One region of the Aeromonas sp. 25-AL00135 genome, then DNA from elsewhere that is predicted to be linked to it. Evidence: riboswitches for the same ligand, from Rfam matches in the RefSeq annotation. Region 1 holds a riboswitch; each other region holds the start of a gene.
The links. Region 1 has a riboswitch for cyclic di-GMP ahead of gbpA (N-acetylglucosamine-binding protein GbpA). Riboswitches for the same ligand answer to the same signal wherever they lie in the genome.
Positions count from the first base shown of each region.

Region 2: it holds a riboswitch for cyclic di-GMP, as region 1 does, so the genes downstream of both, ACW5XC_RS19660 (glycosyl hydrolase family 18 protein) here and gbpA (N-acetylglucosamine-binding protein GbpA) in region 1, are expected to answer to the same signal.
Region 3: it holds a riboswitch for cyclic di-GMP, as region 1 does, so the genes downstream of both, ACW5XC_RS19665 (glycosyl hydrolase family 18 protein) here and gbpA (N-acetylglucosamine-binding protein GbpA) in region 1, are expected to answer to the same signal.
Region 4: it holds a riboswitch for cyclic di-GMP, as region 1 does, so the genes downstream of both, ACW5XC_RS10120 (hypothetical protein) here and gbpA (N-acetylglucosamine-binding protein GbpA) in region 1, are expected to answer to the same signal.

Region 1 covers NZ_JBSTYQ010000010.1:11,698-16,805, reverse strand. Annotated here, with positions in the region: gene ACW5XC_RS10885 (M3 family metallopeptidase) at 1-158, opposite strand, end outside; gene ACW5XC_RS10880 (methyl-accepting chemotaxis protein) at 435-2,117, shown strand; cyclic di-GMP riboswitch class I at 2,382-2,467, shown strand; gene gbpA (N-acetylglucosamine-binding protein GbpA) at 2,533-3,954, shown strand; gene cbl (HTH-type transcriptional regulator Cbl) at 4,013-4,960, opposite strand; gene ACW5XC_RS10865 (sulfate/molybdate ABC transporter ATP-binding protein) at 5,084-5,108, opposite strand, start outside.
Region 2 covers NZ_JBSTYQ010000029.1:9,887-14,994, reverse strand. Annotated here, with positions in the region: gene ACW5XC_RS19660 (glycosyl hydrolase family 18 protein) at 1-1,335, opposite strand, end outside; cyclic di-GMP riboswitch class I at 1,438-1,525, opposite strand; gene ACW5XC_RS19655 (hybrid sensor histidine kinase/response regulator) at 1,760-5,108, opposite strand, start outside.
Region 3 covers NZ_JBSTYQ010000029.1:15,098-20,205, forward strand. Annotated here, with positions in the region: gene ACW5XC_RS19660 (glycosyl hydrolase family 18 protein) at 1-1,157, shown strand, start outside; cyclic di-GMP riboswitch class I at 1,778-1,865, shown strand; gene ACW5XC_RS19665 (glycosyl hydrolase family 18 protein) at 1,970-4,582, shown strand; gene ACW5XC_RS19670 (M66 family metalloprotease) at 4,657-5,108, shown strand, end outside.
Region 4 covers NZ_JBSTYQ010000009.1:37,750-42,857, reverse strand. Annotated here, with positions in the region: gene ACW5XC_RS10135 (fimbria/pilus outer membrane usher protein) at 1-1,190, opposite strand, end outside; gene ACW5XC_RS10130 (hypothetical protein) at 1,258-1,647, opposite strand; gene ACW5XC_RS10125 (fimbrial protein) at 1,747-2,289, opposite strand; cyclic di-GMP riboswitch class I at 3,153-3,239, shown strand; gene ACW5XC_RS10120 (hypothetical protein) at 3,331-3,648, shown strand; gene ACW5XC_RS10115 (collagenase) at 4,119-5,108, shown strand, end outside.

The DNA of each region.
Region 1 (5,108 bases):
GCACAAAAGGCCTTGTAGGCCTGCTCGGCCGCGGTGAAACCGGCCTGATCGTCGCTGGTGCCCATATAGGTGGACCAGAAGAGATCCTCCTTGCGCCTGTGCACCTGCAGGTAGTCGGCGTTGAGCTGGTTGAAGTAATTCCTGGCAATGGAACTCATAAATTCCCTCTTGTTATGGGGTCACCCGCAGCGGGGCCCACTCCTTTTTTTAGTGAAATGCCAAATGATTCACACTCTTTGGCAAAAATTGCGCAGGGATGCGCATCAACACGCTACCAAAAAGTGGGGGTTGCTGTCTGCTGACTATACTGATGTTAAAACGCTCATTTGAGAAAGGTCGGCAAGAGACTGAAAGTAAATGAGTTGTTAACTCTTACGAACTGGCTGCCGCGGTACAGAGCCACATAAAATCAACAGGGAAATGAGGGTTTAGTCATGTTCAAGCTCGGTGATATTACCGTGAGCCGCAAATTGATTTTGCTGCTCGCACTGGCGTTTGTCGGTTTTGTCTCGCTGCTACTTATCTCGGCCAACGCGCTCCAGCGCAATCTGATGAGCGAGCGAGAGGCGCGGCTCAATGCGGTTCTGGAACAGGCCATGAGCCAGATCCAGTTTCTGGCCAGCACCCTGCCAGCAGAGCAGGCCCAGCAGGAGGCGCGCAAGCTGCTGACCAACACCCGCTTTGATGGCAACAACTATTTATTCGTCATCGACGAGAACCGCACCATGGTGGTTCACCCTATCCGTCCCGAACTGGTCGGCCAGAAGATGGGTGAAGGGGGCGCCGCTACCGCCGGGCAGTTCTGGTATCAGATGGTGGATATCGCCAAAGGGGGCAAACAGGGCACCCTGCAATATATCTGGACAGGCCCATCGGGTGAAACCGCCGACAAGCTCTCCATGGTATCCGGCTATCAGCCCTGGGGCTGGATCCTCGGTTCCGGCATGCTGCTGCAGGATATTCAGCAGACCATCTGGGCCCAGTACATGAAGATGGGGACCGCCACCGCCATCGTGATCCTGCTGATGGGGTTGCTGGGCTGGCGCATCACCCACTCCATCGTCTCCCCCCTCAGTCAGATCAACCACGCCATGCAACGGGTCGCCAAGGGGGATCTGGTGGTGAGCATCCCGGTACAGGGCAAGGATGAGCTGGGAGTGGTCGCCCGCTGCACCAACCAGAGTCTCGATGCCATCCGTCACGCCCTGCTGGAAGCCAGTCAGGGGGCTCGCAACGTGGCGGATGCCGCCCTGCGCATCGCCGCCTCTGCCGAGCAGACCAATCAGGCGGTGACCAGCCAGCGGGATCAGCTGGCCCAGCTCGCTACCGCCATGAACGAGATGAGCGCCACCATCTCCGATGTGGCCGGACACGCCGAAAATACCGCGCGGGATACCCAGGAAGCGACCGGAGAAGCCGGGCTCGGCAACCGCGACGTTCACGCCAGCGTGCACGGCATCAAGGCGCTGGCTACCGAGGTGGAGCAGGCCACCCAGCAGGTCAACCAGCTCAAGGAGGGGGTGATGCAGATCAGCGAAGTGACCGCTGTCATCAGCGCCATTTCGGAGCAGACCAACCTGCTGGCCCTCAACGCCGCCATCGAGGCAGCCCGTGCCGGTGAGCAGGGCCGCGGCTTTGCCGTGGTGGCCGACGAGGTGCGCCAGCTGGCCAGCCGCACTCGCCAATCCACCGAAGAGATCCAGAGTACCATTGCCCAGCTGCAGCAACGGGCCGTCACCGCAGCCAATGCCATGGACACCAGCCGCAAACTGGCGGAGAGCAGCGTCAACCAGTCCCAGCAGGCGGGGCAGGATCTCACCCTGATCGTCAACCACATCCAGCATGTGAGCGACATGGCGACCCAGATCGCCACCGCCGCCGAGCAGCAGAGCATGGTGGCCGAGGATATGAACCGCAACGTCAGCGGCATCAACGACTCGGCGCTGGAGATGTCCCAGTCCGCCTCGCAACTGGCGCAGGAGAGCGAGCTGCTGGCCGGTCTCTCCCGCAGCCTGGATGAGCGGCTTGCGGTGTTCAAACTGGGCAAGGAGTCCTCCACTGCGCCAATGATGGCTCCCATATCTCCCCCGTCAGGCGAGCAGCGCGCCCGTCATTGATGACGTCAATCCTTGTCGCCTTGTCACCCGACCTGCCAGCCAAGCTGGCAGGTTTTATTACGCCAACAACACGCAATCAGCATGCATCTTATCGGCATATTCAACGTTAATCGGTGCCATTCACAGATAAGAGAGCAATTTAAAAACAGTCACTTAGAATGATTTGCGCGCCATTGGATGATGCGTTTAAACATTCAACTTCAAATAACGAATCAATGCAGTGCACAATGGTGATGGCCGAACATTTGGCCCATCACTAATCATCTAGTCATTTGGCAAACTGACCGAAAGGTCGGGACGCAAAGCCTCCGGTCTACAGACGTTTTGTCCAGGATAGCGGGGTTGCCACACGCAAGTGTGTATCGGGGAATCCCCAGGCCAACTGACTGCCCACATCTGTCGAACAGAGGAATGTATGGCAGCAAAAATCCAACTCAATCACATCGCAGCGGTGCTGGCTCTGCTGGCCAGCGGCAGCGCCCTGGCCCACGGCTACATCAGCCAGCCCGAGAGCCGCAACTACCTGTGCAAAACCGGTGGCAACAGCCAGTGTGGCGGCGTGCAGTGGGAGCCCCAGAGCGTGGAGGGGCCATCAGGTTTCCCGCAAACCGGCCCGCAGGATGGACAAATCGCCTCGGCGGGCAGCCCGCGCTGGAGCGAGCTGAACATCCAGACCAGCGACCGCTGGACCAAACGTGAAGTACAGCCCGGTCCCTTCGCTATCAGCTGGACATTCACCGCAAACCACGTCACCCGCAACTGGCGCTACTACCTCACCAAGCAGGACTGGAACCCCAACCAGCCGCTCACCCGCGCCTCGTTCGACCTGACCCCCTTCTGCGTCATCGACGGCAACATGGTGCAGCCGCCCAAGCAGGTGACCCATAACTGTATCCTGCCGGAGCGCACCGGTTATCAAGTGATCCTCGGCGTGTGGGAAGTGGGCGACACCAGCAACAGTTTCTACAACATCATCGATGCCAAGTTCAAAGATGGTAGCCAGCCGCCGCTGGAGTGGAGCCAGGCAGGCACCATCTACCCCTCCATCGACCTCGCGGTGGGTGACAAGGCGATGACCCGGGTATTCGATGCCAACGGCGAGCGCCCCGATCTGCAGACCGTACTGACCATCACCACCGCCGAGCAGGGCCAGAAGAACAGCTGGGCTCATGCCCTCGCCAGCAAGATCAACGCCGAACAGAGCCTGATCCGCGCCGGTCAGCAAGGAGCCGATGGCCAGTTCAATCCGATCTACGGCATGAACCCCGTCTATCTGCATCGAGACAGCAAACTGGATCGAGTCGAGATTGACCTGCAACAGCAGCAACCGCCGGTGGTGGACAGTATCAGCGTCAGCGGTCTGGCCAGCGACTATGTGCTGGACAACGGCAAGGCAACCCTCGATTTCACCGTCACCGCACAGGGCGATCTGGCCGTCACCAGCACCCTCTATGACCACGGCGGCGTCGCCAAGGGTGAAAGCAGTGCAGATATCAAAGACAGCAGCCACACCTTCACCATGGCGCTGGAAGGACTCAAGGCAGGTCACCACCAGCTGGTGATCAAGGCCACTCCGAAAGCGGGCGGCGAGACCATCCAGCAGACCATGGATCTGATGTTCAAGGAGCAGAGCAGCGGCGAATATGACTTCGTCTTCCCGAACAACATCAAGTCCTACACCGCCGGTACCAAGGTGCAGCAGCCGAAAAATGGCAAGGTCTATCAGTGCAAGCCCTTCCCCTACAGCGGCTACTGCGTGCAGTGGGCCACCACCGCCACCCAGTTCGAGCCGGGCATCGGCTCCCACTGGCAAATGGCGTGGGATGAAGTGAAGTAACTCGCCACCGGATAGCAAAAGGGGAGCCATTGGCTCCCCTTCTGTCATCTCTTCCGATTCAAATCTGGAAGTCGAGGGCGGGCTCGCTGCCCATGGCGCGGGCCTGAATATCCGCCAGCGCCAGCTCGGGGTTGCAGAGCTGGATAAACTGCCAGGCAAAGTTGTGCTGGAACTGCCCCTGCTTGAGGCCAATCCAGGCGGTGTGGGGGGCAAACAGATGGCTGCCATCGAGCTGCACCAGCCCCTGATCGCGCTGGGTGTCGAACGCCATGTCGGCCAGTATGCCGACCCCCATCTCCAGCTCGACATAGGTCTTGATGACATCGGAGTCCTGCGCCGTCAGCAGGATCTGCGGCTCGATGCCAGCCGCAGCAAAGGCTTCATCCACCCGCACCCGCCCGGTCAACCCGGCTTGATAGGTGACGATAGGCCAGTTGGCCAGCGCCGCCAGCGTCAGATCCCGCTCGCCTGCCAGCGGATGTTGCTCGGGCACCACGATGTTGTGGTGCCAGCGGTAGTAGGGGAATGCCACCACCCCTTCGCTCTTGTCGAGCTGCTCGCTGCTGATGCCGATATCCACCTCGCCGGTCTGCACCAGCCGCACTATCTCCTCCGGGCTGCCCTGACGCAGCTCCAACTGTACCAGCGGGAACTGCTCGCGAAACGCCTTCACCACCCGCGGCAGGGCATAGCGGGCCTGAGTATGGGTGGTCGCCACCAGTAAACGTCCCGAGTCGCGGTTGGCGAAGGTGCTGGCCAGTTTGCGGATGTTGTTGGCGTCATTGAGAATGCGCTCGGCAATCACCAGCAGCTCCTTGCCAGGCTCGGTCATACCGAGCAGCCGCTTGCCGTAGCGTATAAATAGTTCGATACCGAGCTCCTCTTCCAGCTCGCGGATATGGCGACTCACCCCGGATTGCGAGGTAAAAAGGGCGTTGGCCACCTCGGTCAGGTTGTAATCCCGCCGCGCTGCCTCCCGGATAATGCGTAACTGCTGAAAATTCACCTTGTCGCCTCCTGCGAAGAGTGGGCGACACAATCTGCTCGCCCCTCTCATTTTTGTTATTTGGCCGGATCATGCCCCGGCAGAGCGCCTGAACCGGGCGGCCACACCGCCCGCAACACAGCATCAAATCTGATAGTCGGGATAGAAC
Region 2 (5,108 bases), on a different contig from region 1:
ACGGCCATACATGGCGGCACCAACCACCAGCTTGCCCGGCTCAACCCCCTGCGCCAGCAGCTGATTGACCGCCTTGTCGGTGGTGTACTTGGTATCGGGATCCCAGCTCGCCGCATAAAGGTTGGTCTGGTGGCCCAGCTCGGTGTTGCTCCAGGCACCGTTGTAGTCGTAGGTCATCATGAAGATGTGGTCCATGTAGGGCTGGGCCGCCTTGTAGTCCACATCCTGGATCTTGTCGCCCCCCGCCCCGATGGCCGAGGTGAGCTCATACTGGCGACCGGTCTCGGCCTCCAGCTCGTCGAGCATGGCCCGCAGCTCCTTCATCAGGGCCACATAGGTGGCACCATCACTCGGGCTGCCCAGTTTCGGGTTGGCGCCCTGTCCGCCCGGGTACTCCCAGTCGATATCCACACCGTCGAAGAACTTCCAGGTCTGCAGGAACTCTTTCACCGAGCCGACAAACACATCGCGCTTGGTTTTATCACCGAGGAAGTAGAAGGGGTCGGAGAGGGTCCAGCCGCCGACCGAGGGGAGGATCTTGAGATTCGGATAGGCCTGCTTGAGCGCCATCAGGGCGCCAAAGTTGCCCTTGTAGGGCTCGTCATGAGCAGTGAGGTTGCCTTGCGGCATCTGGATGGCGGCCCATGGATCGTGCATCGCCACCTTGAAGTCGGCGCGACCGGCACACGCCCGCTGCAGCGCCTGGAAGCTCCCTTCGATCTCCTTGAGGCTGTCGTTGAGGCCATCCCCGCCGCAGATGGGGGTGAAACCATAGAGGATATGGGTCAGGTTCTGGGCCGGGATCTTGTCCACCGTAAACTTGCGGCCATAGACTCCCCACTCCACATAGTAAGTCCCCACCACCTTGCCGGACTTGTTGGCGTAGGGCTTGTTGTTCTCCTGCAGCGGCGCCTTGAGTGGCGCCAGATGGCTGCCGTCGGTATCGGCAACCACGATCTCCTTGGCATCAGAGAGGGTACAGCCATCGGCGTTGCACAGCGCCACCTGCATCTGGTAGCGCCCCCCTTTCTTCACCTTGAATTTGGCGCTGCCCGCTGCGGCCGAGGGGCCGGACCACACCTCCTGACCATTTAGCAGTACCTTGGCACTCTGGCCCAGATCGCCGCTCCAGAGGTTCCAGTTCACCTCCACATCGGCGGCATCCTTTACCCTGACCAGATTGTTGTAGGCAGTGGCCGCCTGATCGACTTCAACGATGGAAAACTTGGTGGGACCCCATCCGATGGTGGGCTTGCCGGGCGCCGCAGCATAAGCGGACGAGGCGCAGCACAGACCGACCGCAAGGGCCAGCATGGTAGGCTTTGGACTTAGCATTTTTATATTTCCCTATTTCGTTATGTTGGCAACGAAAAGGGCTACGCCCTGACAGGTAACGCAGACGGCAGTGCGGCCTCTTGGCAAAGGTGCACAACAACCTGTGGTGGCCCCGCTATCTCAAGTACGGCTCATCCCTGGACCGGAAGCTTTGCGTCCCGATCTTGCGATCGGTTTGCCCTTCGGTTACTTCATTTGCGATGCAAAAAATCGCATCCCGACTATAGAGTGAGCCAATCCGGTCTGCCACTGTCGGCGTTCACCGACAGTGGCAAGCCAAAAGAGTAACTGGCAGCCATTACGCAGGAAGATGAAGAGATCTTCGCCAATAAACCTCTGTTTTCGGCATTCATCCATGACCACGGGTCACAGGATCATTGCGCGGTTTTGTGAGCCGGTTCACGGCTAGCCGCCCCGGCTGCGGCTAGCGCATCAGCAGGCTGTTCATCAGGGCCCGCAGTTTGAGTGGTTTGACCGGCTTGCTGATGTAGCCATACCCCCGCTCGCGGATCTGCGCCTGCAACTCGCTCTTGCGATCGGCACTGATGATGATGCCTCCCAGCTCGTCGCCACACACCCGCTGCAGGGCAGCGAGCGCCTCCAACCCGGTCTTGCCGTCGTCGAGGTGGTAGTCAGAGAGCACCAGTCTCGGCACAAACCCTTGTGCCACCAGCTCCTCGGCTTCGGCCAGATCGACGGCACAGCGCACCTCGCAGCCCCAACGGCCAAGCAGGGTGCTCATGGCGGTCAGAATGTCCCGCTCGTTGTCGATACAGAGCACGGCTACACCTTCCAGCTGGCTGTCACGCACCACCGGCGCCGCCAGCTGATGGGCCGTGACCGGCCGGGTCGCCAGATTGAGGGTCACCGCAAAGACCGATCCCTTGCCCGGCCAACTCTGCAAAGTGAGCTGATGACCGAGCACCAGCGAGATGCCACGGGCGATGGCGAGCCCCAGACCCAGCCCCTGCTCCTTGGCGGTGCGGGAGTGATCGAGGCGGGAGAACTCGTCAAAAATAGCCTCCTGCTTGTCCTGCGGGATGCCGGGGCCGTTGTCCCATACCTCGATGCGGATCTTGTCCCCCATCCGGCGGCAACCAAGTAGCACCCGGCCGCCCGGGTTGTAGCGAAACGCATTGGTCAGGAAGTTCTGCAGCACCCGGCGCAGCAGGCGCACATCGCTGTGCACCGCCAGCTTGCTCTCCACCACCGAGAAGTGGATCCCCCCCGCCTGCGCCAGCACCCCGAACTCCGCCTTCAGGTTGTCGAACAGCTCGTGCAGGGCGAAGTCGAGTTTCTTGGCTTTGAACTTGCCCGCCTCAAGGCGCGAGATATCGAGCAGATCGCTGATGAGATCCTCGGTCGCCCCCAGCGCATCGTCGATATGACGGGCGATGCGGGCAGGCTCCTCTTCTGCCGGCAGCATCTCCAGCAGGGAGGAGGTAAACAGCTTGGCCGCGTTGAGGGGCTGGGTCAGATCGTGGCTGACCGCCGCCAGAAAACGGCTCTTGGATTGATTGGCCCGCTCCACCTGCTGGTTGACCAGCAGCAGCTGGCGGTTGAGTTCGGAGAGCTCGCGGGTACGCTCGGCGACCCGCGCCTCCAGATGCTCGTTGGCTTCACGCAGCACCCGTTCGGCATCACGAAACGGCGTGATGTCGGTAAAGGTCATGACGAAACCACCGGCCGGCATGGGATTGCCCTGCATCTCGATCACCCGCCCGTCCGGACGCTCCCGCGCCGAGATATGGGCAATGCCGCGCTTCATAAAGGCGACCCGCCGCGCCACATGATCCTCGATATCACCGGGACCACAGAGCCCCTGCTGGGCGTTGTAGCGAATGATCTCCTCGATGGGGCGCCCTGCCTGAATAAGCCCCGGCGGATAGTGGAACAGCTCGATGTAGCGGCGGTTCCAGGCCACCAGCCGAAGCTCCCTGTCCACCACCGAGATCCCCTGCCCGATATGCTCGATCGCCCCCTGCAGCAGGCCGCGGTTGAAGCGAAACACGTCGGAGGCCTCATCGACTATGGTGGCGATCTCCTCGAGCTGCATGTTGCGCCCCTGCAGGGCAGAGGCGAGCACCAGCCGCGCCGACGAAGTGCCAAACACCCCCGCCAGCAGCCGCTCAGTGTGGGCAATCAGCTCGGCCGAGGCCTGCATCTGTGGCGCCAGGGTGCCGCCCCGCTCACCGGCGAAACGACCAAAGGCGCGTTTGACCCGGCTTGAACCGACAAAGCGGGCCGCCAGCATCTCCAGCTCCTTGACCGAGACCCGCGCCTGATAGAGGGCAGCGGTATCGCGACTCGGCTTGCCGACAAAGTTGGCCGCCTGCAGCCGCTCGCTCACCGCAGGGCGCGACAGCAGCGAGCCCGCCACATAACCGAGCAGGTTGAATAGCAGGCTCAGGAAGATACACCAGGCTCCGAGACTCAGCTCGCGAAATGCGGGCCAGTCCGGCGGCGCCAGCAGTTCGGCCAGCGGAGAACCGGCCAACAGCCCGCTCTCCACCAGCAGGGTGACGAACCAGAGGCTCACCCCGAGGCTCAACCCAAGATAGACCCCCTTGCGATTGCCGTGACGCCAGTAGAGACCGAGCAGCAGGGCCGGCGCAAACTGGGCCACCGCGCCAAAGGAGAGGTAACCGATGCGCGACAAGCTGGTGAGATCGCCGAGCCAGAGGTAGAGCCCCCAGGCCGCCAGCAAGATCAGCAGGATGGCGCCACGGCGCACCTGCAACAGCAGCCGTACCAGCCGCTCGTCACGGCCCTGCCGCCAGAAGCGGCGCAGCAGCACCGGCAGCACCAGATCATTGCTCACCATGATCGCCAGTGCGATGGTGCAGACGATCACCATACCGGTAGCCGCCGAGGTGCCACCGAGAAACGCCAGCATCGCCATGCCATCGAAACCGAGAGCCATCGGCAGACTGATCACATAGGTGTCGGAGGCCATATCGGCACCCACCCACTGCTTGCCCGCCAGCGCCAGCGGCCAGATAAAGAGCCCCATCACGAACAGGTATAGCGGGAAGATCCAGCGCGCCCAGTGCAGATCCTGCCCCTGATTGTTCTCCACCACAGTCACATGAAACTGGCGCGGCAGGCAGATGACGGCGCACATCGCCAACACCGTATAGATGGCAAGCTCCAGCAGGTTACCGGGGCTCACCGCCACCACCTGCGCAAAGAAGTCGCGGGTCACCTGTTCGTGAGCTTCGCCCGGTTTGCTCAGGATCAGCCAGAGGGCGAAGCCCCCCACCGCGATAAAGGCCAGCAATTTGACCACCGACTCGAAAGCAATGGCCACCACCATCCCCTTGTGGTGCTCGGTGGCATCGAGATGGCGGGTGCCGAACAGGATGCTGAACAGCGCCAACAGCAGAGTGACCCCGAGCGCCAGCTCGCTGGTATTGCTGGTCGGGCTGATGCCGCCGCTGTTGACCATCAGCAGATCCAGCCCGGTGACGATGGCTTTAAGCTGCAACACCAGATAAGGGAGGATCCCCATGATGGCGATGAGGGCGATCACCATGGCGAGCCGCTGGGATTTGCCGTAACGGGCGGCGATAAAGTCGGCGATGGAGGTGATGTGCTCGCGTTTGGCCACCAGAATGAGGCGGGCCAGCAGCCGCCAGCCAAACAGAAAGACCAGCATGGGGCCAAGATAGATGGGCACCGGCGACCAGGGGGATTCACTCGCCTGCCCCACGGTGCCGAAGAAGGTCCAGGAGGTGCAGTAGACCGCCAGCGACAGGCTGTAGAGCAGCGGT
Region 3 (5,108 bases), on a different contig from region 1:
ACATCGTCAACAACCGCATGGGCAGTGGCTGGGAGAAGAGCTACGACGAGGTGGCCGAGGCTCCCTACCTGTTCAAGGCGTCGACCGGCGATCTCATCACCTATGACAACGATCGCTCGGTCAAGGCCAAGGGGCAGTATGTGCTGGCCAACAAGCTCGGTGGCCTCTTCTCCTGGGAGATCGATGCCGACAACGGTGACATCCTCAACGCCATGCACGAGGGGCTGGGCCACGGCGAGGGGACGACTCCACCAGCCAACAAGCCGCCGCTGGCCAATGCAGGCAGTGACCTCAAGGTGACCGGCCCGACCGAGGTGACGCTGGATGGGTCGGCCTCCCACGATCCGGAAAACAGCGCGCTCAGCTACAGCTGGAAGCAGATCTCCGGGCCGCAGGCTGGCTTGCTTGATGCCACTCAGGCCAAGGCCCGCGTTGTACTCGATGCGGTGACTGCCGACATCAATCTGGTGTTCGAGCTGACAGTGACCGATGACCAGCAGTTGAGTGCCAAGGATCAGGTTGTTGTCACCAACAAGGCGCCGCAGGCCAATCTGGCGCCGGTGGTGAGTGTACCTGCTACGGCCTCTGTGGAGGCGGGCAAGCAGGTGACCATCAAGGCGACCGCCTCTGATCCGAACGGTGATCCGTTGACTTATCAGTGGAGTGTGCCGGCAGGCATCACCGCAACGGGTCAGAACAGCGCCACTCTGGTGGTCACCGGCCCGAGCGTCACCAGCGACATCGGCTATGACTTGGGCGTCACCGTCTCCGACGGCGGGCTGGATGCCAGCGCGGCAACTCGTCTGACGGTCAAACCGGCCAGCAGCGGCGGTGGTTGCACGGCAACCGATCCGGATGCGGCCAACTGGCCAGTCTGGAAAGCAGCCAGCACCTATAACAGCGGCGACAAGGTGAGTCACAACCAGCTGGTGTGGCAGGCCAAGTACTGGACCCAGGGCAACGAGCCTAGCCGCACCGCGGATCAGTGGCTGCTGGTGAGCAAGGTGCAACTGGGTTGGGATGCCAATGTGGCCTACAACGGTGGCGAGCTCACCACCCATAACGGCCGTCAGTGGAAGGCGCAGTACTGGACCAAGGGCAATGAGCCCGGCAAACACGACGTCTGGCAGGATATGGGAGCCGCCAGTTGTAAATAAGCATTGAATGGTGGCGGGGCATGCCAGTCATGCCCCGTTTTTTCTCCCCGCTTCGCCACATTCTGGCGGGTCTGCCAATCGGTTTCCCCACCCAGCTTCTCTTTTGTGCCTGCAAAGCGGCCCTTCCGGGCTAGTGATTAATGCTCTCCCCGATAGCTGGCATCTGTGCCACACGCTGCTCTTTGCCAGCCATTGAGGCTGTTGATAAGCCAGATCATCCCGGCCAGTGGCAAGGCATAAATCGTCAAACGAACAAATTTGTCGTATCTGGATAACCGGGTGCGTGAGGGCAATTCGCTGGGCATGAAGACACCTGCTGGCCATGCAAAGCGGCGATTATAAATTCATTAGTTGCGATACAGATGGGTCTTTTGTCGCATATTGTTCTTACTCATTGATTTTTCTCAATTTGGTGTGATGCAGATCAAAAAAATGATGTGAGGTATCTGGTTGGAGGTGATGAGATTAGGTCTACATATCCGGCTGTTTTTTAAACATTAATTTCTTGAAAGTGGGTAATTGTCGGGGTTGGTAACTGGTGGGCTGGCAATGGTCCGATTTGCTTACTTATCAGAATTACCCTACAGTCAATCGGCGATTATTTATCGCCAGAAATAACGTTGTGACAAGGGCAAACCGATTGAAAAGTCGGGACGCAAAGCTTCCGGTCTAAGGGTCAAGACGACCTAGGATAGCGGGGCCACCACAGTAGAATGCAGGCTGCCTTTGCCAAGGGGCGGCCGTTTTTGTGTCACCTGTCGTGTTGCGTTGCCCTTTCGTTTTTCCCATAACGAAACGAAAAGGAAAGCAATATGCTAAGTCCAAAACCTGCACTGCTGGCCATGATGGTCGGCACCCTGCTCGCCTCCGCCGCCGCTTATGCGGCAGCTCCCGGCAAACCCGCCATCGGTTGGGGCCCCACCAAGTTTGCCATCGTCGAAGTCAACCAGTCCGCGACCGCTTATAACGAGCTGGTCAAGGTGAAGGATGGCGCCGATGTGACCGTCACCTGGAATATCTGGAACGGCGATATCGGCCAGAGTGCCAAGGTGCTGCTGGATGGCAAGGAAGTCTGGTCCGGTCCCTCTTCCGCCGCGGGTACCGCCACCTTCAAGGTGCACAAGGGGGGCCGCTATCAGATGCAGGTCGCGCTGTGCAACGGCGATGGCTGCACCCTGTCTGATGCCAAGGAGATCGTGGTCGCCGATACTGATGGCAGCCACCTCGTACCGCTCAAGCCTGCTCTGCAGGAGAATAACAAACCCTATGTCAACAAGTCCGGCAAGGTGGTCGGCACCTACTATGTGGAGTGGGGGGTCTATGATCGCAACTTCACCGTGGACAAGCTGCCAGCCCAGAACCTGACCCATATCCTCTATGGCTTCACCCCGATCTGTGGCGGTGATGGCCTCAACGACAGCCTCAAGGAGATTTCCGGCAGCTTCCAGGCGCTGCAACGTGCCTGTGCCGGGCGCAAGGATTTCCAGGTCGCCATTCACGATCCCTGGGCCGCGCTGCAAAAAGGGCAGGGGTCACTGGTCGCCTGGGATGAGCCCTACAAGGGCAACTTCGGCAACCTGATGGCCCTCAAGCAGGCCTATCCGGACCTGAAGATCCTCCCCTCCGTCGGTGGCTGGACTCTCTCCGATCCCTTCTTCTTCATGCATGACAAAGCCAAGCGTGACGTGTTCGTCGCCTCGGTCAAAGAGTTCCTGCAGACCTGGAAGTTCTTCGACGGTGTCGATATCGACTATGAGTTCCCGGGTGGCGATGGCGCCAACCCCAATCTGGGGGACAAGACCAAAGATGGGGAAACCTATGTGCTGATCATGAAGGATCTGCGCGCCATGCTCGACGAGCTGGAGGCCGAGACCGGTCGCACCTATCAGCTCACCTCCGCCATCGGTGCCGGTTACGACAAGATTGAGGATGTGGATTACAAGGCTGCCCAGCAGTACATGGACCACCTCTTCGTGATGAGTTACGACTACAACGGCGCCTGGAGCAATACCTCCCTGGGTCATCAGGCCAACCTCTATCAGGCCACCAACGGCTCGGCCAACAAGCGCTACAACACTGAGGCAGCGGTGCAGCAGCTGCTGGCGCAAGGGGTCGACTCCGGGAAGCTGGTGATCGGTGCCGCCGCCTACGGTCGCGGCTGGAAAGGGGTGAGCGGATATCAGGGCAACGATCCCTTCACCGGCACCGCCACCGGCAAGATCAAGGGCACCTGGGAAGATGGCGTGCTGGATTATCGCCACATCGTCAACAGCCATATGGGCGCAGGCTGGGAGTACAACTACGACGAGACTGCCGAAGCGGCCACCCTGTTCAAGCCCTCCACCGGCGAGCTGATCACCTATGACGACGAGCGCTCGGTCAAGGCGAAAGGCCAATACGTGCTGGCCAACAAGCTGGGCGGGCTCTTCTCCTGGGAGATCGATGCCGACAACGGTGACATCCTCAACGCCATGCATGAAGGCCTGGGGCACGGTGAAGGGGTCACTCCGCCAGCCAACAAGCCGCCAGTAGCCAACGCGGGCAGCGATCTGAGTGTCACCGGCCCGACCGAGGTGACGCTGAACGGCTCCGCGTCCCACGACCCGGAAAATGGCGCCCTCACCTATAGCTGGAAGCAGATCTCCGGCCCGCAGGCTGCCCTGCTAGATGCCACTCAGGCCAAGGCCCGGGTTGTACTCGATGCGGTGTCCGCCGACATCAATCTGGTATTCGAGCTGACGGTGACCGATGACCATCAACTGACCGCCAGGGATCAGGTGGTGGTGACCAACAAGGCGCCGCAACCCAACCTGCCACCGGTGGTCACATTGCCTGCCAGCGTCAAGGTGGAAGCGGGCAAACAGGTGAGCATCACTGCCAAGGCATCCGACCCCAATGGCGACGAGCTGATCTATCAATGGCAAGTGCCTGCCGGTATCACGGCGACCGGCCAGAACAGTGCCACCCTGGTGGTCACCGCCCCGGCGGTGGATACCGAAACCGGTTATGACCTTTCAGTGACCGTCTCCGATGGCGCACTCGACACCAACGCGGCCACCCGTCTCACCGTCACACCAATCAACGAAGGCGGTGAGGGTGGCTCTTGTAACACCACAGATCCGGAAGCAGCCAACGTTCCCGCATGGCAGGCCAGCAAGGTCTACAACGGCGGTGACAAGGTGAGCCATAACCAGCTGGTATGGCGTGCCAAGTACTGGACTCAGGGTAATGAGCCGAGCCGCGCCGCCGATCAGTGGGCGCTGGTGAGTCAGGTTGATCTGGGTTGGAACGCAGCCGTTGCCTACAACGGCGGGGATCTCACCAACCACAACGGCCGTCAGTGGAAGGCTAAGTGGTGGACTCAAGGCAATGAGCCGGGCAAGCACGATGTCTGGCTGGATATCGGGGCAGCAAGCTGTAACTGAGGCCTCCTCACCAATGAGGGGGCATGGCGACATGCCCCCTCATTCCCGGTAGCAATATGAACGAGAACCCGACAATGACCACAAATGTGACCCGAATCGCAGCCCTCATCATGGCAACCCTGGCGGCTGGCCCCTTGTCTGCCACCACCTCGCCCCTGATATTCAATGACACGACACCGCAAAGCGATCTGACCGGCAGCCTGGCTGCCAGCGTGCAGTTTGCCCAGAGCCAGATCCTGCCGTCTCATCCCAAGGAGGGGGATCGCCAACCCATCCTGACCAGCCTGCGCAAGAGCCTGCTGCTGGTGAAACCGCTCCAGGCCGACGGGGTGACCCCGATGACGGTGGAGGCCCGTGACGGCAGTGGCACGCTGCTTGGCACCCTGACCTTGTCACCGCCATCGGCGCTGCCCGAGACTGTCTACCACCTCGCGGGGGTTCCCGAAGGGGGAGTGAGCTTCATCCCGGAGAGCGGCACCACTGCCGTCATCAGCAGCAGTGCTGATTTGGCCAAACTGAGCGACAA
Region 4 (5,108 bases), on a different contig from region 1:
CAGGAGTTCGCCACCCCCCAGGAGAAATCACCGGTCACAAAGGCAGGGCCGTGCACATCGTGCACCGAATCCGTCTGTTCGGAAGGTGCACCAACCGCTAGGTTGTATCGGACATAGCCAGGGCGAGTCAGGTAGGGAACGGTTGCCGTGTCTACCTGGAACGAATTGACACTGCCATCTTGCTCCTCTACCCGCACATCAAGGCGGCCGCGCACCGAGCTGTCCAGCCCCTGGATGCGAAACGGGCCCGCCGGCACGTTGGTTTCATAGATGATCCGGCCGGACTGGGAGATGGTGACCTTGGCGTTGGTCTTGGCAATACCGCTCACTTCCGGCGCATAACCCTGCAGACTAGGCGGCAGCATGCGCTCGTCATTGGCCAGGTTGACGCCGGTATAGCGGAAACCATCGATTAACTGGGAGTTGAGCTGCTGCTCACCCACTGTCAGCTTGGCGGCCATGTTCGGCAGCGGACGATAGGCATAGATACGGTTCAACTCGGTCGATGTCCGCTCATTGTCGCCCCAGTAAGAGCTGGCCTGATAGTCACCCCGCAGACGCCAAGCGCCGTAGTTGAACCCCAGCGTACCATAGCTGCTGATGTTGCGATTGGAGTAACCATCGCCTTCGTTGACTTGGGCGTTAATGTTGTAATCAAGCATCATCCCCGGGATCCCTTCATCCCATTGTTCGGGCGGAATCCAGTTGGGATCGCTGTACTTCATCCACGCCTGAGGGATGGCAATGCGCAGCAAGCCGTTACCGATATCGTTCGAGATCACTACGCCGTCCAGCGCCAGCAGGTTGGCACACTGGCCATCGTGCCAGGTACCGATCTTGGCGATGGCCTCGTCGGTCAGCGCCAGCTTGGGGATCACATCTTGCGGCAGGCAGGCCACCCCGCCCTTTCCCTTGCCAGTATCGTTCTCGTAGAAAGGGATTTTCTGCAGAGGCAGCTTGTTCTTGTTGACCTCGATCTCGAGGTAGTAGTCGCCGGGCAGGATGTAGCCTTCGTCGGCAAACTGGGAGAGGTCGATCTTGGTCCGATCATCCAGATCGAGCGCATCAATATTAAACTCCGTTTCTGCCCATGCGTGATTTGCTACCGCCATCAGGCCGGACACGCATAGCATAAAAGTCATTTTTGAATAATGTTTTTTTCTCACAGAGTCTGATGTTGAAACGCTCATATTTTCACTCTAGGAATTGCATAAAGGTCTCACGTAATGAGGTATCTACACTAAGCAATTGGTTTGCTTACATATAATTGAGTTCTAACAGCGTCGTACTGTCTTGGAAAAACAGCTGACTGCTCATGAGCCCCAAATTGAATTCCAGATCACTGTTGACGATATCCGAGACAATAAAGCGCTCGCCGGACACCTTGTGATATTGGCCGTTATTGAGAATGCCCAGCTCATCGCTCATGGCACCACGCACGGACATGGAAATAAAAGGCAGTGATGCCACCGTTGCCCCGTCAACCTGACAACCGCTGATTTTCAGCGTGCCCAGTTGCTGAGCCTGCAATGGAATACTGCGCAGCACCTCCAGCGTACAGCCCGATTCGGCTAGTCCATCCGTGAGTTCGTTGGCGTGGACTGATCCCGCCATCATCACCAGTTGCAGCACCATGGCCGCCATCATTGAAGTTTTCATGATTAGGGTTCGATGTGAGGAAACAGAATGTGTGAAGTTGTGGTGGCTCGCACCACCACAACCCTTGTCACACGTTAAGGCACTCTATTACTCGTAGGAGAGAGTAAAGTTGGTCACTGCAGTGAAAGCACCGGCTTTCAGCGGGTTGGTGTCTTGGCTTGCATAGCCTTTCAGCACGGCGCTAAAGGGCAACTCGTTGTCACCGTTGACCAGGCCGAAGGCGGCAGTCGGGGTACCCAGTACGATCGGAGCACCGCCCGGAGCGGTCATCTTGATACCGGCACCCGCGGCGTCACCACCACCGATCACCAGCAGGCTGGGGTCTACCGGGTCTTTGGCACCACTGAAGGTCACCTTGACGGCATCTTCCTTGTCAGAGATTTCACAGTTCAGCAGCTTGATGCTGAACGGCTTGGAGCTGGACTCACCACCGTTGGCCAGCTCTTTGGTGCTGATCTGGCCCATTTCAACTACCTGGTCAACAGACTCAGGGGCTACAGAGCAAGGGGCGTTGATGATTTCACCGTTAAAAGTGACTTTACCGGAACCGGCACCACCAGCAGCAAAAGCGGAGCCGCACATCAGCATGGAACCAACACCCATAGCAACCAGAATCTTATTAGCTTTCATTCGTTTATACCTACATTAACGTGTGTTGTACTGCATCACTCCAATCATGCTGGAGTCACGATATTAAGTGATGCCGCGATATACTGCACAGCAACTGTTGGCGCTCGTCTCTCATTAAGCCGATGAGAAGTCATGCCAATAATAAACTGTGCCTCTTCAGGTTTATTTAAATAAGCAAAAGCAGCACACCGCATCAGGGGTAGTTCCCGCTACACCTCAACTGCACAACTACATACGTCCTTGTCGTCTGTGCAGAAAGCCGCATTCCGCTTTTGCTTGACGAACAAATTAACGACTCGTTTGATGCACATCAAATACATTTTGATTTGTATAAATTTTTTTATAAACACCTAAAAAACAACGACTTAAACCAACAATGAAACATAAAACGATATCATGAAATAAATAAAGTTCATATAAAGGGCATCTATTGCAATATTGTCAGACTATGAATTTAAAGTCGCACACAAAATTTCAACAAGAACACAACAAAGATAATCTATCTATTTTTGACAATAGTTATCAACCACTTCATAAACCGCCCCCTAAAGAGGTAATCAGGTAATCAGGTAATCAGGTAATCAGGTAATCAGGTAATCAGGTAATCAGGTAATCAGGTAATCAGGTAATCAGGTAATCAGGTAATCAAATTATTGGCAGCCCACACATAAATATACATCTACTACATTACATATTAATCATAGATATGACGCGCTAATATAGAGGCTTGTCCGCAATATTCACAGGCATGATTTGAGATAAAAAATAAATATACGTTATTAATTATGCAGACTAACTGTGATCCATCTCTCATGATTTTTAAGCCGATTGATTTCTCAAAGTGGAGTGTTATCATCTAGACATAGAGTAAAGGGCAAACCGATCGAAAGGTCGGGACGCAAAGCCACCGGTCTAAGGGTTTTGATACCTAAGACAGCGGAGCTGCCATCTGAGAAGAGTGATGTTATTGCCGATTTATGGCATTACTCTTTGATTGCGTTGCCCTTTTCGTACAACACCTGTGACGAAAAGGACATAGATATGAAAGCTCAACACACCGCCTCCCGTTTAGTTCGCAAGACAGTTTTCTCTGTATGCACCTCCTTGCTGCTTGGTACCGCCTTGTTGCCATCCACAGCTTCTGCGGCTGATGGCTCAGTGACGTTTACTGGCACTATCTATGAATCTCCATGTGATTTTTCTGACAGCAGCGTGACCTGCTATTCAGGCATGAACAAGCAAACCATGCCTTTGGCTCACTTGCAGCAAGCCGGTCAAATCAGCTCAATTAGCAGCACTATCAGCTACAAAGTGACCAATGCCAGCAACATGGCGATCGTGACTGTCAGCTATCTCTGATGACTCATCTGTAGTGACGCTGAAATTGGCGCGAAACAGATGAGCAGGTGGTGTTGAAAGCAACTCTTATCAGGTCGCCTGTGCTACCCATACAGGCGGCCAATATCTTTTCATCCCGCCTCCTCACGAACAAATAGCTGGCTTTGCTGATTGAGTCACCAGTCATCATGCGCCCAGATAATGTGGCTTAAGCCACAGGGACATCTCGCTTTTCCTGGTCATTTGCTGCATGTCTCGTGTTGATTAAATGAGATCTGACACGCACTTTACACAACTAACAACTTCTTCAATAAAGTCGCATGTGAGCCCTCACTACGGCAGCAGGAGTTCAAAAACAGCAAGCATATAAATCAACGCTATATCATTGATTTATATGTCATTTAAAAAATCATTGATATTCCTTTGAGTCCCTGTAAATTGCCTTGCGATTACTCGCAAGACAATACACAAACAAGAACAAAGGGATAAAAATGAACCGTTCAGGTACCGGGTGGCTGCTGCTGGCAGGCCCCCTGCTTTTGGCTACATCCTCGGCGCAAGCCAACTACTCCCCCAATGACTGGCGACAGTATCAGCTGACTGGCGAATCGAGGCGGCAACTGGCCGCGCGCATCACCGAGATCACCTACGAGCTCAAGGCGCGCAGCAGCAATGCTCCTTACCAGCAGCTCAGGGTCTACCGTCGCTTCGACTGGCAGAGCAGCGATCTCGCTGCACTGGCCGAACAGCAGTGTGGCGAGCCGCAGCTCAAGGTAGATGCGGGCTGGCAGATCCGCTTCGTGCGCTGTGAAGATCGGATTCCGGCGGGCAAGCTCATTCCCGCCAGCAGTTATGACTTTGGTTATGGCCTCAAGCAGGGTCGCTGGGAGCAGCTGGCGGGCACGCCGACCGCCCAGCGGCAGGATCGTCTGCCGCTGCCGCAAGCCATCATCCTGGGTCAGAGTGAAAGGGAGCTGGATCGCTGCGAACTCAACGCACAAGGCCGCTGCGCAGAGTCGGAGTGGCACTATCAGCCGCAGGATTGGCAGCAGTTGCAGGTACTTGAAGAGACCCCGAGCGAGCGGGATGGCCGGTTGGAGCAGATTTTCTTCCGTCTGCAACCGGTGGCAGGCAGTCAGGCGGCCGCTCAGGTCAGCGAGATCCATGTCTGGCGCCGCTATCAGTGGCTGCTGGATCAACTCACGCCTCAGCAGGAGTGTGATGAGCCGCAGGAGCGCAAGGAGGGGAGCAACACCATCCGCTATCGCATCTGCCGTCAGGTGATCCCCACTGGCAGCGAGGTTCAGGTAACGCTGCAAGATAGCGGCTACCAATACCCGGTCGCTGGCGGCGAGTGGCAACCCCTGCCAGAGAGCAAAGCGTGGCAGGAGAGTCGGGTGCTCAATCGCCCCATCGTGCTGGCCAGCAAGGAGGAGCAGCTGGAGTGCCGCCGCGCCAACGGTCGTCTCTGCTCCGAGCCC